Regions from separate parts of the Paenibacillus mucilaginosus 3016 genome, predicted to be linked through region 1. Evidence: predicted binding sites of a transcription regulator. Region 1 holds the regulator's gene; the other holds the start of a gene.
The links. The regulator NrdR, encoded in region 1, represses ribonucleotide reductase genes. The targets are predictions, from matches to a motif close to AACACNATATATNGTGTT.
Positions count from the first base shown of each region.

Region 2: PM3016_RS10005 (adenosylcobalamin-dependent ribonucleoside-diphosphate reductase) is a predicted target of NrdR. The motif match lies at 3,292-3,309, and genes of this name have one in related genera.

Region 1 covers NC_016935.1:1,831,140-1,838,367, reverse strand. The annotation lists gene PM3016_RS08340 (MarR family winged helix-turn-helix transcriptional regulator) at 1-276, opposite strand, end outside; gene PM3016_RS08335 (ArsR/SmtB family transcription factor) at 426-1,208, opposite strand; gene PM3016_RS08330 (NADPH-dependent FMN reductase) at 1,390-1,950, shown strand; gene PM3016_RS08325 (ester cyclase) at 2,035-2,388, shown strand; gene PM3016_RS08320 (ester cyclase) at 2,390-2,791, shown strand; tRNA gene PM3016_RS08315 (tRNA-Ala) at 2,929-3,001, opposite strand; gene nrdR (transcriptional regulator NrdR) at 3,108-3,587, opposite strand; gene PM3016_RS08305 (alpha/beta-type small acid-soluble spore protein) at 3,687-3,911, shown strand; gene PM3016_RS08300 (lytic transglycosylase domain-containing protein) at 4,034-4,588, opposite strand; gene coaE (dephospho-CoA kinase) at 4,585-5,181, opposite strand; gene ytaF (sporulation membrane protein YtaF) at 5,218-5,898, opposite strand; partial or broken gene mutM (DNA-formamidopyrimidine glycosylase) at 6,042-6,885, opposite strand; gene polA (DNA polymerase I) at 6,904-7,228, opposite strand, start outside.
Region 2 covers NC_016935.1:2,218,758-2,225,985, forward strand. The annotation lists gene PM3016_RS09990 (DEAD/DEAH box helicase) at 1-865, opposite strand, end outside; gene PM3016_RS09995 (lipoate--protein ligase family protein) at 1,134-1,976, shown strand; gene dat (D-amino-acid transaminase) at 2,176-3,021, opposite strand; gene PM3016_RS10005 (adenosylcobalamin-dependent ribonucleoside-diphosphate reductase) at 3,373-5,988, shown strand; partial or broken gene PM3016_RS41335 (DinB/UmuC family translesion DNA polymerase) at 6,376-6,507, shown strand; gene PM3016_RS10010 (hypothetical protein) at 6,644-7,153, shown strand.

The DNA of each region.
Region 1 (7,228 bases):
GTATCCCTTCTTCTCCAGGATCTCGACGATCTGCTTGACGCTCTGTTTGGTGGTTCCTAATTTTCGGGCGATATTGTTAAGTGTCGTTTCATCCTGCTGCAAATGGGCAATAGCCACCATCGTCATATACTGCCTGGAGGTCAAGCGCTGTAAGTAAGCATCTCCCTTGATCTGGATCTTATTGGCAAGCGAGAACAAAGTGGCATACGTCTGCTGCATCAAAAACAATTCCCGGTACGCATCCAAAATAACCCTCAGCACCTTTCTTTTAGACATGATATTGTCTATATAAAGAGTACCAAAGAAATGAAAATAAGTCAATATACTGTCTTTTAATAACCCTAACGAAAAAACCACGCCTGGGTCAGCGTGGCCGGGTTGGAAGAGTTTCTTTGCGGCGGGGCCGCTGCATGACACGGAGGCTGCTATTCAATGGCGCTGCCTTCATTGCCGGCGAGCATCTCCCCGGTTTCGAGCAGCGTCTTCATACCGGAAAGAACCATCGGCAGCCCGTTTTCAAGAATCTTAGCGGTGCTTGCCGCCTGCCCGAATTCATCGTGCACAACGGTGACGAGGGTCACGCCGTGAAGGTCGGGATGCGCTGCGATCTCCCACGTAATGCGCGAAGGGGTGTCGCTCTCCGTTCCGGGAAACGAAATGAATCTCCAGCTCATCACTAGCTTATTCGGGGGATCCATCTCGAGTAGGATCCCCTCCGCCTTCTTCTCTTCCCCATTCCATAGTTCGAACGGAGAGTCGATTTCCCAGGTCGACCGGATGGCGCAGTTGAACCAGAACTTCGAAGTTTTGGCCGGATCGGTGAGGGCCTGCCATACTTGTTCAGGCTTTGCTTTAATCGCTATCCGGTTTACCTGCCGGGGGCTGCTGTCCATATGCGTTTCACGCTCCAGTTCGTTTTGAAGAGAGGTTAGGCCGATTGCCCATGGCTCGGCGTACTTGCTCACCCATCTCTCATAAATTTGACGTATGGGCACCGCATTGAGATAATGCAGCTTTTCGCGCCCTGCTTTCCTCGTGGTGATGAGCCCGGCTTCTTCCAGCAGATTCAGATGCTTCATGACGCCGAATCTGGACATATCCAGCGGCGCGCAGAGATCGTTCAGCGTCCGCCCGTCTGAGGCATGAAGCAGATCCAAGAGCTTCCGGCGGCTGGGATCCGCGAGCGCCTTGAATATGTCGTTTTCCAATCGAAATCCCTCCTTCTGCACGAGTTCGAAAAAAACGGCTTTGCGGCCCTTGACACGTTACCAATTGGTAACGTATTATAAAAACATCACAAGTGACTTTATAGTCACATGTTAACACACACGGATCGGTTTGTCAGCCGGCGGCACGCAGATCCCTCAGCCAATTTGAAATGGAAAGGTGATGCCGAACATGAACGTAACCCTGATTGCAGGAAGCAACCGGACCAATGCAGCCAGCACATGCCTTCTCAGATCTATCGAGCGCCTCTTGAAAGCCCGTCAGATTTCGGTCAGGTTTGTCGATTTATCCGAGCTGCCGCTGCCGCTTTTTTCACCCGACAACCTGGAGCTTCATCCGAACGCTCAACTTCTATTGGAAGCCATTGCCGATGGGGATGGATTGATCCTGGCGACCCCCGAATACCATGGTTCCCTGTCAGGCACACTCAAAAACGCGTTGGATTACATCACCGCAGGCCAGGTTGCGGGCAAGGCCGTGCTATCCGTAAGCTCGGCGGGCGGTCCGCTCGGAGTTAGCTCGCTCTCGCACCTGCAGTCGATTGTCCGCAATTTGCATGGGATCAACTGCCCGGAATGGATTTCGATCGGAGCCGGCTCCCCTGCCTTTGGTCCCGACGGCTCCCTATCGGACGAGGGGATGCGCCAAAGTGTTCAGGATGCCGTCCACAGCTTCGTGGTGCTGACCGGGAAGCTTAAGGCAGCCCCCGCGGCAGTCAACTAATCGTGCGGGATCTTTTTTTTCGTCAATACGTTACCTTTTGGTAACATAATTATCACAGAAAATCTATAGAAGGAGCGATTTGCAATGAAAACCAGGGAACAAAAAAATGCCGAAACGGTGGCAGCCTTTATCGAGGAGCCTTCAAATCAAGGCCTGTTGGAGAAAACCGGTCAACTCTTTGTGCCGCACATCGCGGAGGCATTCACGGACCGGCGTTATTCCGTGGAGGAGATTCTGGCTGATGGAGAGAAGGTCATCGCGAGAATTGCCATGACGGCTGTGCATTCCGGCCATTTTGCAGGCCATGCTCCTACAGGCCGTACCGTAAAGGCAACGCAGTTCCGCGAATTCCGTGTTACGGACGGAACCATCACCGAACACTGGAGCTGGTTCGACACAGGCACGCTATTACCTCAAATTGCGAAAGGAGCTGTCTAACATGAAAACGATGGAAGAGCGAAACGTAGAAACGGTCCGTACATTTATTGAAGCATTTTGGAACCGGAGTGAATTCGAGTGTGTGGACCGTTTTCTGGCAACCGATTATCAGGAGCTCTCGTACCAATCCAAGGATGGCCTGAAGAAATTCGCAGCGACGATCCTGGAGGCCTTCCCCGATAAACGATACACCATAGAAGAGATGATGGGGCAAGGCGATATCGTACTCGTAAGAATGACAGTGAAAGGCACACATCAAGGCATCTTCTTCGGAACCGCGCCGCAGGGCAGGCGGATAGATGTCACTCTGTACCGTCGATATCGTGTTGTAGACGGAAGGATTACCGAGCATCGCGGCTGGATCGATATGGTGACCATGTGGCACCAAATTCGGGGCGAGTAGACCTCACCCGGCCAACCCGCAGCAAGAACACAAACGAAATCCCATGACTAAAGTATAACCTGACGCTCATCCTCTTGATTCTCGCCTTCTTACAAATAAAAAAGCACCGACCATCAAAGGTCGGTGCTTCTTGGTTATGGAGCCTAGGGGGATCGAACCCCTGACCTCATCGCTGCCAGCGATGCGCTCTCCCAGCTGAGCTAAGGCCCCGTGTATCTTGCTCGCTCACTCGCTTCGTCCGTGGCGACAAGAATGATAATACCACACAGGGTCAAAGCTTGTCAACAATCTTTCGATTCTTTTTTCGGGCCATACCTTACTTCAAGTTATCGCCGCCAACTTGGTGCTTGGAGAGCAGCTCATTGAGCTCCTTCATGAACATATTGATGTCCTTGAACTGCCGGTATACCGAGGCGAACCGGATGTACGCCACCTCATCGACCGGGTACAACTCGGTCATCACGATCTCCCCGATCTCGCGGCTGTCGACTTCGGCATGGGCCGTGTTGCGCACCTGCTTCTCGACCTCGGAGACGATCATCTCCAGCCTCTCGAGCGATACGGGACGCTTCTCGCAGGCACGGATGAGGCCCCGCAGCATCTTCTCCCGGGAGAACTCCTCACGGGATCCGTCCTTCTTAATAACGATCAACGGCGTCTCTTCCACCATCTCGAATGTCGTGAAGCGCTTCTGGCACTTCTCGCATTCCCTGCGGCGCCGTATGGATTTGTTCTCGTTCGCAGCCCGCGAATCCAGCACCTTGGTGCCGATGTAGTCACAATAAGGGCATTTCATCGCATAGCTTCCTTTCGGATAATTACCACAAGCTTCCGCTCATGAACTTCGGGCAACCGCCGCATAATAGTGTTACCAACGACAAGGAGGTGAACAGACATGGGTGCAGGACAATCCCGCAGCAGCAATGTATTGGTAGTGCCTCAAGCAAACGCAGCGTTGGATCAACTGAAATACGAAGTAGCTCAGGAACTGGGTATCGCCATTCCGCAAGACGGTTACTACGGTAACATGGCTACTCGTGATACTGGTGCTATCGGTGGTCACATTACTCGCCGCCTGGTACAAATCGCTGAGCAGTCGCTTGCCGGTCAATTCAAATAATAACACGTTTTAAAGAATAAGCAAGGAGTATCGGACGCTTCCCGGGAAGCCTTGTCCGGTACTCCTTTCCTTATTCCCGGAAGCGGCAGGAGGGCCTGCATCCGTTAAGGAAGCATCTTACCTCACCCTTCGCCATACAGCTTCTGGTATTTGTGATAATAATACAGCACCCTCTGTACATAGTGCCGGGTCTCGCCGTATGGAATGTTCTCCACACCTTCCATCGTGCCGTCCCATTCCTTCTCCTCGAGCCACCGGCTGACTTTGCCGTGGCCGGCATTATAGCCGGCCACAACGGCTACCATGTTGCCGGCGAACTGCTTCCTCATCCAGCTCAGGTACCACGCGCCCAGCTCGATGCTGATCTGGGGTTCGACGAGACGGTTCTTGTAGCCTTCCGGCAGTTCGGCCTTATCGATGATCCACCCTGACGTATCGGGCATGAGCTGCATCAGCCCGTAGGCGCCCTTGTTGGACTGCTCGTCCACCTTGTAGTTCGACTCCACCCGGATGACGGCGGCAATCAGATAAGGATCGAGTTCATATTTGGCTGCATTTTGGCGTATTTCCTCCTGATAGCGGATCGGATAGAGCATCCGCGAACTGCTGAGAAACAAGAAGAGGACAAAGGTGATCAGCAGGAGGGCAAACACCCTCTTTTTTCGCCAAAAGGTCATGAGAGTCCCCTCTCATCCCAGAACCGCTGCACCTGCAGCTCCGTCTCTTCCAGCGTGCCGGAATTGTCAATGAGGACATCGGCCAGACGCCGCTTCTCCTCGATATCCCACTGGGCCTGCAGCCTGCGGACTGCAGCCTCTTCATCGATACCGTCGCGCTTCATCAGACGCTGGAGCTGAACGGCCCTGGGCACATATACGACCATGACCTGCTCATACTGCTCCTGAAGCCCCGACTCGTACAGCAGCGGCACGTCCACGACGACCAGCTTGTCCGGATGCTGCGCCTCAAGGGTCCGCATCCGCTCCCGCATCGCCGCCCGGATGGGCGGATGCAGCAGCCCTTCGAGATCCTTCAGCGCCTCCGGATTGCCGAAGACGCGCTCGCCAAGCTTCTTGCGGTGCAGCGAGCCGTCCGGCAGCAGCAGATCCTCACCGAAGCGCGCGATCACCTGGGCGAGTACCGGAGTGCCGGGCATGACGACCTCCCGGGCAATCCGGTCCGCATCGACGAGCAGTGCACCCCGGCGGACGAGCATGTCGGCTACTGTACTTTTTCCGCAGGCGATCCCCCCGGTTAATCCGATATTCATGCGCATTCCCCTATGTGTAAGAAGTATGAAGTAGTGCTACAACAATTTCATGATGCCCATCACAATCAAAACAAATCCGGGCAGCACCGCAAGTTTGCGGATCCACGGCAGGCCGGCGTACCGGTATCCGATCCGCAGTCCGATGGCCAGGAAGGTCCCGCTGGCCAGGGCAATCACCGCCGCCGTAAGCCAAGGCGTGAATCCGAGCAGCGCAGCTCCCACCCCCGCCCCGAAGGCATCCAGCGACAGCGCCACGCCGAGCAGGGTGGCCTCATAGGCGGAGATGTTGCCGGAACGGTCCACATCCGCCGCCTGCGGCGTCCGCAGAATCTGGATCACAAGGCCGAACCGCTTGAGCTCGATGTACAGAATCTCCCTCGCCGATACGGGCGTTCCCGCCGCGGAAACCGCAGGCTTCTCCTCGCCGGAACCCGGATCCTCTTCGTCACGCTGTGTCATCATCTGCACCAGCGCCCAGATGCCGATTCCGATCATGATCAGCGCTCCGATCAGCTTTGCCCCTGACGGGTTCAGGAAGCCCCGGAGCAGAACGCCGAGCCCCATCGAAGCATAGATGATGCCTCCGGAGCAGGCTGCTATAATAACGATCGACAGAAGAGGAATGCGGATCCGGCGCAGGCCGTAGGTGACGCCGACCCCGAAACCGTCCAAAGAAACGGCCAGTGCAAGCAGCAGCAGTGAGATACCAGGCAGCATATCGTAATCCTCCCTCAAGGGTTGAATGACGCCTGAGGGGCTGTAGAATATCAAGCCCGAGCAGCATTAGGACGTCTCACCCTTACTATATGGGAGTCCTGGGCGGGGTGTGCATTCCCCGCGGGGCCTGCCTGGCTTATACGCTAACTGCGCATGCGTTTCATCTTCTGGCACTTCGGACACGTATGCGTGCCGCGGCCTCCGACCACCGTCTTCTCGATGGCGTGTCCGCAGTTCGGGCACGGTTCGGTTCTTGCGGCCGTACACGCGGAAGCTGTGCTGGAACATACCCATCTCCCCCTGGCCGTTGACGAACGACTTGATGGACGACCCGCCGGCCTCCACCGCATCGGTAAGCGTCTGGATGATGGCCTGGTGGAGCCGAATCATCTCCGCTTTCGTCAGCGTGTCCGCTTCCCGCTCAGGGTGAATGCCTGCCAGGAAGAGGGATTCATCCACATAAATATTCCCGATTCCGACGATATATTCCTGATTGAGCAGCAGCGGCTTGATCTTCGTCTTCCGGCCGGCGATCCGGCTGCGGAACGCTTCGAAGGTGAACGCCTCGTCCAGAGGCTCGAGCCCCAGCTTCTTCAGCGGCTTCTCCTCCAGGTCCCGCCCCCGTTCGTAGATATGCATCGTGCCGAACTGGCGCACATCCTTATACCGGAGCTCCGTGCCGTCCGTAAAATGAAACACGACATGCGTATGCAGCTCCAAAGGGTCATCCGCTTCATAAACCCCGTAGCGTCCTTCCATCCGCAGATGGGAGACGAGCGTGAAGCGGTCCGTATGGATGCGCAGGAATTTGCCCCTGCGCTCCACCTCCTGAATCGTCTCGCCTTCAAGAAGAGCCTTGAACGTCTCGATGTCATCCGGGTGCTGGATAATCCGCGCCAGGTGTACCGACACCCGCTCGATCGTCTTGCCGGCCACGAGGACGTTCAGCGTCCTGCGGACCGTTTCTACCTCCGGCAGTTCCGGCATGCTGTCTTTCCCTCCCTGTTACTTCGCCTCGTACCAGTTCTCCCCGGAGTCCACGTCGACCTTCAGCGGCACATCGAGCTTCAGGGCATTCTCCATCACATCGGCGACCATGGCCTTCATGGTCTCGAGCTCTTCCTCCGGCACCTCGAGTACAAGTTCGTCATGCACCTGGAGCAGCAGCCGGCTCTTGACGCCTTCGCGCTCCATGCGTTCTTCCAGCTGGACCATCGCCAGCTTGATGATATCCGCGGCCGTTCCCTGGATCGGCGTATTCATGGCCGTACGCTCCGCGAAGGAGCGGAGATTGAAGTTCGACGCCTTGATCTCCGGCAGATACCTGCGC
Region 2 (7,228 bases), 390 kb from region 1:
GCACGATCCGCTTCGTGAAGTTCACGTTGCCGTCGCTGCGGCGGTTGCGGATCATGACCTTGCTGAGCTCGGCCTGCAGCTGCTCTTCGTTCTTCGGAATGCGCTTGTCGACGACGAAGTTGGCCTGGAAGCTCGTTTTGCCGCCAAGCTGGCCCGGCTTCAGCAGGGTGATCAGGTTGTACAGCTCGCTGAGATCGTTCTGGACCGGCGTGGCGGTCAGGAGCAGACAGTATTTTTTGCGCAGCTCGTTGATGAACTGGTAGCTTGTCGTCTTCTTGTTCTTGAGCTTGTGGGCCTCGTCGACGATAAGCATGTCATATTCGAGCCCGAGCACGATCTCCCGGTGCGGGTCGCGCTTGGCCGTATCCATGGAGGCGACGACGATGTCATTCTGGGCCCACATGTATTCCTTCTTCTGAGCGACGGCCGGGATGCCGAACTTCTGGTTGAGCTCGCGCACCCACTGCAGCACGAGGGAGGCGGGAACGAGGATCAGCACCTTGCGGATCAGCCCCCGGATCATGTATTCCTTAAGGATCAGACCGGCTTCGATCGTTTTGCCGAGACCGACCTCATCCGCGAGAATCGCGCGCCCGCGCATCCCGGTAAGCACCTTCTTGGCCGTCTCGACCTGATGGTCCATCGGCACGAGGTTGGGCAGGTGCGTCAGGCACTGGAGCTCGTCGAAGCTGTGGATGAGTCCCGCATGCTCCGCTTCGTGCGCGAGCTTGAACATGGTGAAGTCGTCCCACGGGCCGTTGCGCAGGGCACGCTCATGCAGTTCCTCGAACCAATCCCGTTCAAAGTGGACCTGGACATGCTCATTCAACTGCCGTAAGTGTACCTTCCGATCGGTTGGCTGCATCTCACGCGCTCCTTTTTCTTTGAAAATGGTGAAGGTTTCGGGCACACTGCATCCCTCTTATCAATTCCTAGTATGTACACAAAGAAAAACTTTCAAACGAATGCGCGATCCATTATGATGGAGGGACGGGCGTTCCTTGAACGGTATGGACAGGGAGCCTTTGCTTTGCCCGCGGTCCGGCCATCGGGGCCGGAGGGCCCTTTGGGGCGTATCCGCCTTTGGGGCGTATCCGCCGGGGGGCGGCTTGAGAGCACAGGAGGATGAAAGAATGAACGAATGGAGATGGATCCGCAGCGGGTTGTCCGCTCCGGATTACAATATGGCTGTAGATGAAGCGATTCTGACCGCGCACAGCGAAGGCCGGGTGCCGCCGACCGTGCGCTTCTATGGATGGAACCCGCCGACCCTGTCGGTAGGGTACTTTCAGAAGGCGCAGACGGAAGTGGATTTCGGCGCCCTGGAGCGCCAGGGTATCGGCTTCGTGCGACGGGCGACGGGCGGCCGGGCGGTGCTTCACGACCGCGAGCTGACGTACAGCATGATCGTCTCCGAGCAGTACGAAGGCATCCCGCGCAGCGTGACGGAGGCTTACCGGGTGCTGAGCCAGGGGCTGCTGCTCGGGTTCCGGCGACTGGGGCTGGCCGCTGACATGGTGCAGCTCGAGAGCGAGGAGGACAAGAGCCAGTACGCGTCGATGGGCTCGGCGGCCTGCTTCGATTCGCCGTCCTGGTACGAGCTCGTAGTCGAGGGACGCAAGATTGCGGGCAGCGCGCAGACCCGGCAGAAGGGCGTCGTGCTGCAGCACGGCTCGATCCTGCTGGATCTCGACGCGGACCAGCTGTTCGGGCTGCTGAAGTTCGCCAGCGAGCGGGTGGGCGAGCGGATGAAGGCCCAGTTCCTGCGCAAGGCGGTCGCGATCAACGACCTGCGGCAGGCGGCCGGCCTGCCGGACGTGACGCCGGCCGAAGTCGAGGAGGCGTTCGCCCACGGCATCGCTGAAGGCCTCGGCATCCGGCTGGTGCCGGGCGAGCTGACGCCCTGGGAGGCGGAGCTGGCGGAGCGGCTCGTCGCGGAGAAGTACGGGAACCCGGAGTGGAATCTGCGCCGGTAGGGGCTTGCGGCTGCTGCTTTCGGCCGTATGTGCCTGCGATGGCTGCGGCCCTGTAAACAACAATCCCCCGGAGAGAAGCATGAGCTTCCACTCCGGGGGATTTTCTGTGCGGCATATGGCTGCAGCCCTTGGCCGCCCGCAGGCTTTCGCTTTTTCGCCATAATTGCCTGTTGCAAAGAGGGGCCTGCGTGGTAAATAATCAGGAACGTATGGCTTCCGAGAAGGCTTCCTGCAGACGCCGGGTGACCGGTCCGGGCTGTCCTCCGGAGACCGGCAGGCCGTCTACGGAGACCACCGGAGTCACTTCCACGGTCGTTCCCGTGATGAAGACCTCGTCCGCTGCCTGGAGCTCGTCCAGGGTGAACGGTCTCTCTTCAGCCGGGATGCCGAGCCGTTCGGCCAGCCGGAGCATGACCATGCGCGTAATGCCGTGGAGAATGAGATGATTGGCCGGATGCGTGATGATCCGGCCGTTCTTGACGATGGCGGCGTTGGAGGCGCTGCACTCGGTGACGGTTCCCTGGCGGTGCAGGATGACATCGTCGGCACCCTGGGAGAGCGCATGCTGCTTCGCCATCGTATTGGCGAGCAGGTTCAGCGTCTTAAGGTCGCATCGCAGCCAGCGGATGTCATCCATCGTAACGGTACGGATGCCGTTCTCCATGGCGGCGAGCGGACGCTTCAGATCGCCCGCATAAGCCATAAGGACTGGCTCGGCCCCTTGGGGGAAGCTGTGGGCGCGCGGAGCGATGCCCCGGGTGTATTGGAGATAGACGGTGCCTTCCTGCACCTGATTGCGCTTGACGAGCTCGTTCAGGCCGTCCAGCAGCTCTTGTTTGGACAAGGGCAGCGTCATATGGATGGCCTCCGCCGTCCGGACGAGCCGGTCGTAATGGGCATCCGCCTCAAACAGCTTGCCGTGATAGACGCGGATGACCTCGTAGGCGCCGTCGCCGAAGTAATAGCCCCGGTCCTCGGGCGAGATGCGCACTTCGTCCTTCGGCAGGAATTGATTCTGGTACCAGTAGATTTGAGTTTGAGACATACGGCTGCTCCTCCTGTCATACAATAAGCCAAGGGTGGGGAACATATGTTTGACTGAGTCCCCGTTGCTTGTGTATTATGAGTTCAAGACTACCAATCCCAAGGGATGTTTGTCAAAAGACTCTATGGTGATATTTGCCTGACAGCGGGGGCCCGTTTGTCGAAATTCCTTATTTCAGCACGAACGAGAAAGAGAGCGCGGGAGAGAAAATGCAAGAGAATCGGACGGCAGCTTGTACTAAATCCCGAAATTCGCTGATTTTCCATTAGAAACACTACATATTGTATTGTATAATCGTATCTCAACCAGATATTGTACATTCCATGATCTTACATACAGGAGGTTGTTGTTGTGAAGACCGTACAGCAGACCAAATTGGAAGGCTTAAGCGAGAAAATTTTCCTTGACCGTTATGCGATGAAAGACGCCGATACATCGAAGACGAAGGTGGGCGACACCGTTCTCGTGCTGACGAAGGACGATCCGAAGTTTCCGGCGAAGGAAGTCGGCGAAGTCATCGAGCGTCAGGGAAATACCGTACAGGTGCGCACACGCAGCGGGGAGGTTGTCGAATCCTCCGTCGAGAAGCTGACGCTGACCCGCGAGAAAACCCCGCAGGAGATGTGGGACCGCTTGGCTGCTGCGATGGCTTCGGTGGAAGCAACACCCGAGAAGCAACAAGAGTGGACCGAGAAATTCCGCTACGTGCTCGACGACTGGAAGCTTGTTCCCGGCGGCCGGATTGCGGCGGGTGCGGGTGCGAGCGACGAGCTTACGCTGTTCAACTGCTACGTGATTCCATCCCCGCATGACAGCCGTGGAGGCATCATGGCCACGCTGTCCGAGATGACCGAGATTATGGCCCGCGGAGGCGGCGTAGGGATCAACCTCTCCTCGCTCCGTCCGCGCCGCTCCATCGTCCGCGGCGTTAACGGTTCGTCCTCCGGCGCAGTTTCGTGGGGCGGGCTCTTCAGCTATGCCACCGGCCTCATCGAGCAGGGCGGAAGCCGCCGCGGCGCGCTCATGCTCATGATCAACGACTGGCATCCGGACGTGGTCGATTTCATCACCGTCAAGCAGACGATGGGGCAGATCACGAATGCGAACCTGTCCGTTTGTGTGAGCAACGGCTTCATGAAGGCTGTGAAGGAAGACCTCGACTGGGAACTCGTGTATCCGGACACGGCTGATCCGGAGTACGACGATGTGTGGGACGGCGACCTGGAGAAGTGGAAGAAAGCCGGCCGCAATGTGATTCCTTACCGTACGGTCCGGGCGCGCGACGTATGGCATACGATTATCGAATCCGCCTGGAAGTCCGCCGAGCCGGGCGTCGTGTTCATGGAGTACTACAACCAGATGTCGAACTCCTGGTACTTCAACCCGATCATCTGCACGAATCCGTGCGGTGAGCAGGGGCTGCCGGCTTGGGGCGTCTGCAACCTGTCCGCGATCAACCTCTCGAAGTTCTACGACGAAGAGAAGCACGACGTCGCCTGGGACGAGCTCGCGAAGACCGTCCAGTACTCGACGCGCTTCCTCGACAATGTCATCGACAAGACGCCGTACCACTTCGAGGAGAACCGGATCAACCAGCAGGGCGAACGCCGCGTAGGCCTCGGGTCCATGGGTCTGGCCGAGCTGATGATCAAGCTCGAGATCCGTTACGGCAGCCCGGAATCGCTTGAGTTCCTCGACAAGCTGTACGGCTTCATGGCGAAGGAAGCTTACCTCGCTTCCGCCGACATTGCGGAAGAGAAGGGCTCCTTCCAGCACTTCGAGGCCGAGCCGTTCCTGCAGAGCGGCTTCATGAAGAACATGGTGGCCACGTTCCCAGAAGTGGGGGCGGCGATCAAGAAAAAGGGTATGCGCAACGTTACGGTCATCACCCAGGCGCCGACCGGCTCCACGGGCACGATGGTCGGCACCTCGACCGGTATCGAGCCTTACTTCGCCTTCGAGTACTACCGCCAGAGCCGTCTCGGCTTCGACAAGCAGTACGTGCCGATCGCCCAGGAGTGGAAGGACGCGCATCCGAACGAAGATCTGCCGGCTCACTTCGTGACCGCGATGGATCTTTCGGCGGAGGACCACATCCGTGCGCAGGCGGCCATCCAGAAGTGGGTCGACAGCTCGATCTCCAAGACGGCAAACTGCCCGGCGGACTTCACGGTCGAAGAGACGAAGCGCCTCTACGAGCTGGCGTTCGACCTCGGCTGCAAGGGCGTGACGATCTACCGCGACGGCTCCCGCGACGTGCAGGTGCTCTCCACCGAGAAGAAGGAAGACAAGGCGGAAGCGGTCAGCGCACCTGCTGCGGACACGGCCGCTGCTGAAGTGGCTCCTGCTGCAGCGCCGGCTTCCGATGCTTCGCTGAACAGCCTGTCCAAGACGCTGGCAGTGAACATCGACGCGAAGACGGAGAAGGTCTTCGACAAGGAATACAAACGCCGTCCGCAGGTGCTGCGCGGGGCGACTTATAAGTTCAACACGCCGTTCGGCATGGCTTATATCACGATTAACGACATGAACGGCTCCCCGAGCGAGATCTTCCTCAACGTGGGCAAAGCCGGTTCCGACGTGTTCGCGATGTCCGAAGCGCTCGGCCGCGTCTGCTCGCTGTTCCTGCGCTACGGCGATCACGGGAACAAGGTGGATCTGCTCGTGAAGCACCTTAAGGGCATCGGCGGCTCCGGTGCGATCGGCTTCGGCGCCAACCGCGTCGAGTCCATTGCCGACGCGGTTGCGAAGGCACTCGAATCGCATGGCGAGTTCACCGACAGCGCCGATGAGCTCATCACGGCGACGCAGGAGATCGACGTGATCCACGAGACGCCGGCCCAGTACGCGGTGACCCGCAACGCGGCCACGTCGCTGGACCTGTGCCCGTCGTGCGGCTCCGCTTCGCTGATCAACAGCGAAGGATGCAAGAACTGCTCCAACTGCGGCTACAGCCGCTGCAGCTAATGGATACGTAGGAGAGGCCTTCGGGCCTCTCTTTTTTTAATTGATTAGATAGTTTGTTGAACCCCATGTGTGCCTACAACCTGGGGATCTGGCCAGAATGCTGTCGAGCGGCTTCGTAAACGGCTTGGTAATATAGGAGACCAGCTCCATAATCACGCGCACGGCATCGATCTGAGTGAACCGTATCATCGACCTCAGCTGCATTGCAATGAACTGGTGCAAAAAGGCGTAGGGTCAGGAATTACGCTCATGCGAGATTACATGGGGGATGAAGTGCTTACGGTGTCTTTGACCAGATCGAAGGAGGTCACGCAGCGCATGCGGAACGTGAACGATCTCCCTAGGCTTCGGGTATAGCCATGACGAAGGGGGAGGGGGGGCAGCCGCGCACACACGATCCATGCAGCCACGAATGTCACGACGAAGATTTATGAGGTGTGCACGGAAATCTTCAAACAGAATTACCGCGGCCGTTCCGTTCGAAACGTACATGTGTCGATTTTCCCTTTTTTATACTGATTCACCAAAAGGCTCGCTTTGACCGGTTGAATTAATCCAATCTTAATAGTCAAAAAAATGTAAAATATAGTGAACTTTTAAAAAAATATGATATATATTATCCAAGTGACAAAATACAAAAGGATAGAGGTTATTTATGAAAAAGTTCACACTCATTTTGTCTGCGGCACTGATGCTTCAATTCTCCATCGTCTCTGCAGCTTTTGCAAAGAACACTCTTGTTAATGGTGAAACACTTCGTAAAGGGCAGACGTTACAGTCGAATAACGGAGTTTATTCTCTGCAATTTAAGACCGATGGAAACCTTGTACTTTATAAGAATAATACTACGATGCTCTGGCAATCAGGTACTGCTGGGGCTCGTAAATATTTGACGACTTTCCAAGGTTTTCAATTTTATACCTATCCAGAGATTTTAGAATTGTATAACGGATCAATTCAAATAATCGATGATGTAACTTATTACGCGTTTTGGAAGTCAGATAATAAAGCATTCAGTACGATGTGGTATGGTCAGGGGAATGTCCCCACTAATCTTTATGGAGACAGGTTGGTCGTTCAAGATGATGGGAATCTAGTTCTCTATAATACATCGGCAAGCAGCAGCCCATATCCTGTTTGGGCTTCACATACAGGTGGACAATAAGAATTAAGCAAGGGAACCGTGTTAAGTGAAATGAACTTTAATAATTAGACAACACTGTCTAGCCATTGGAGGTAC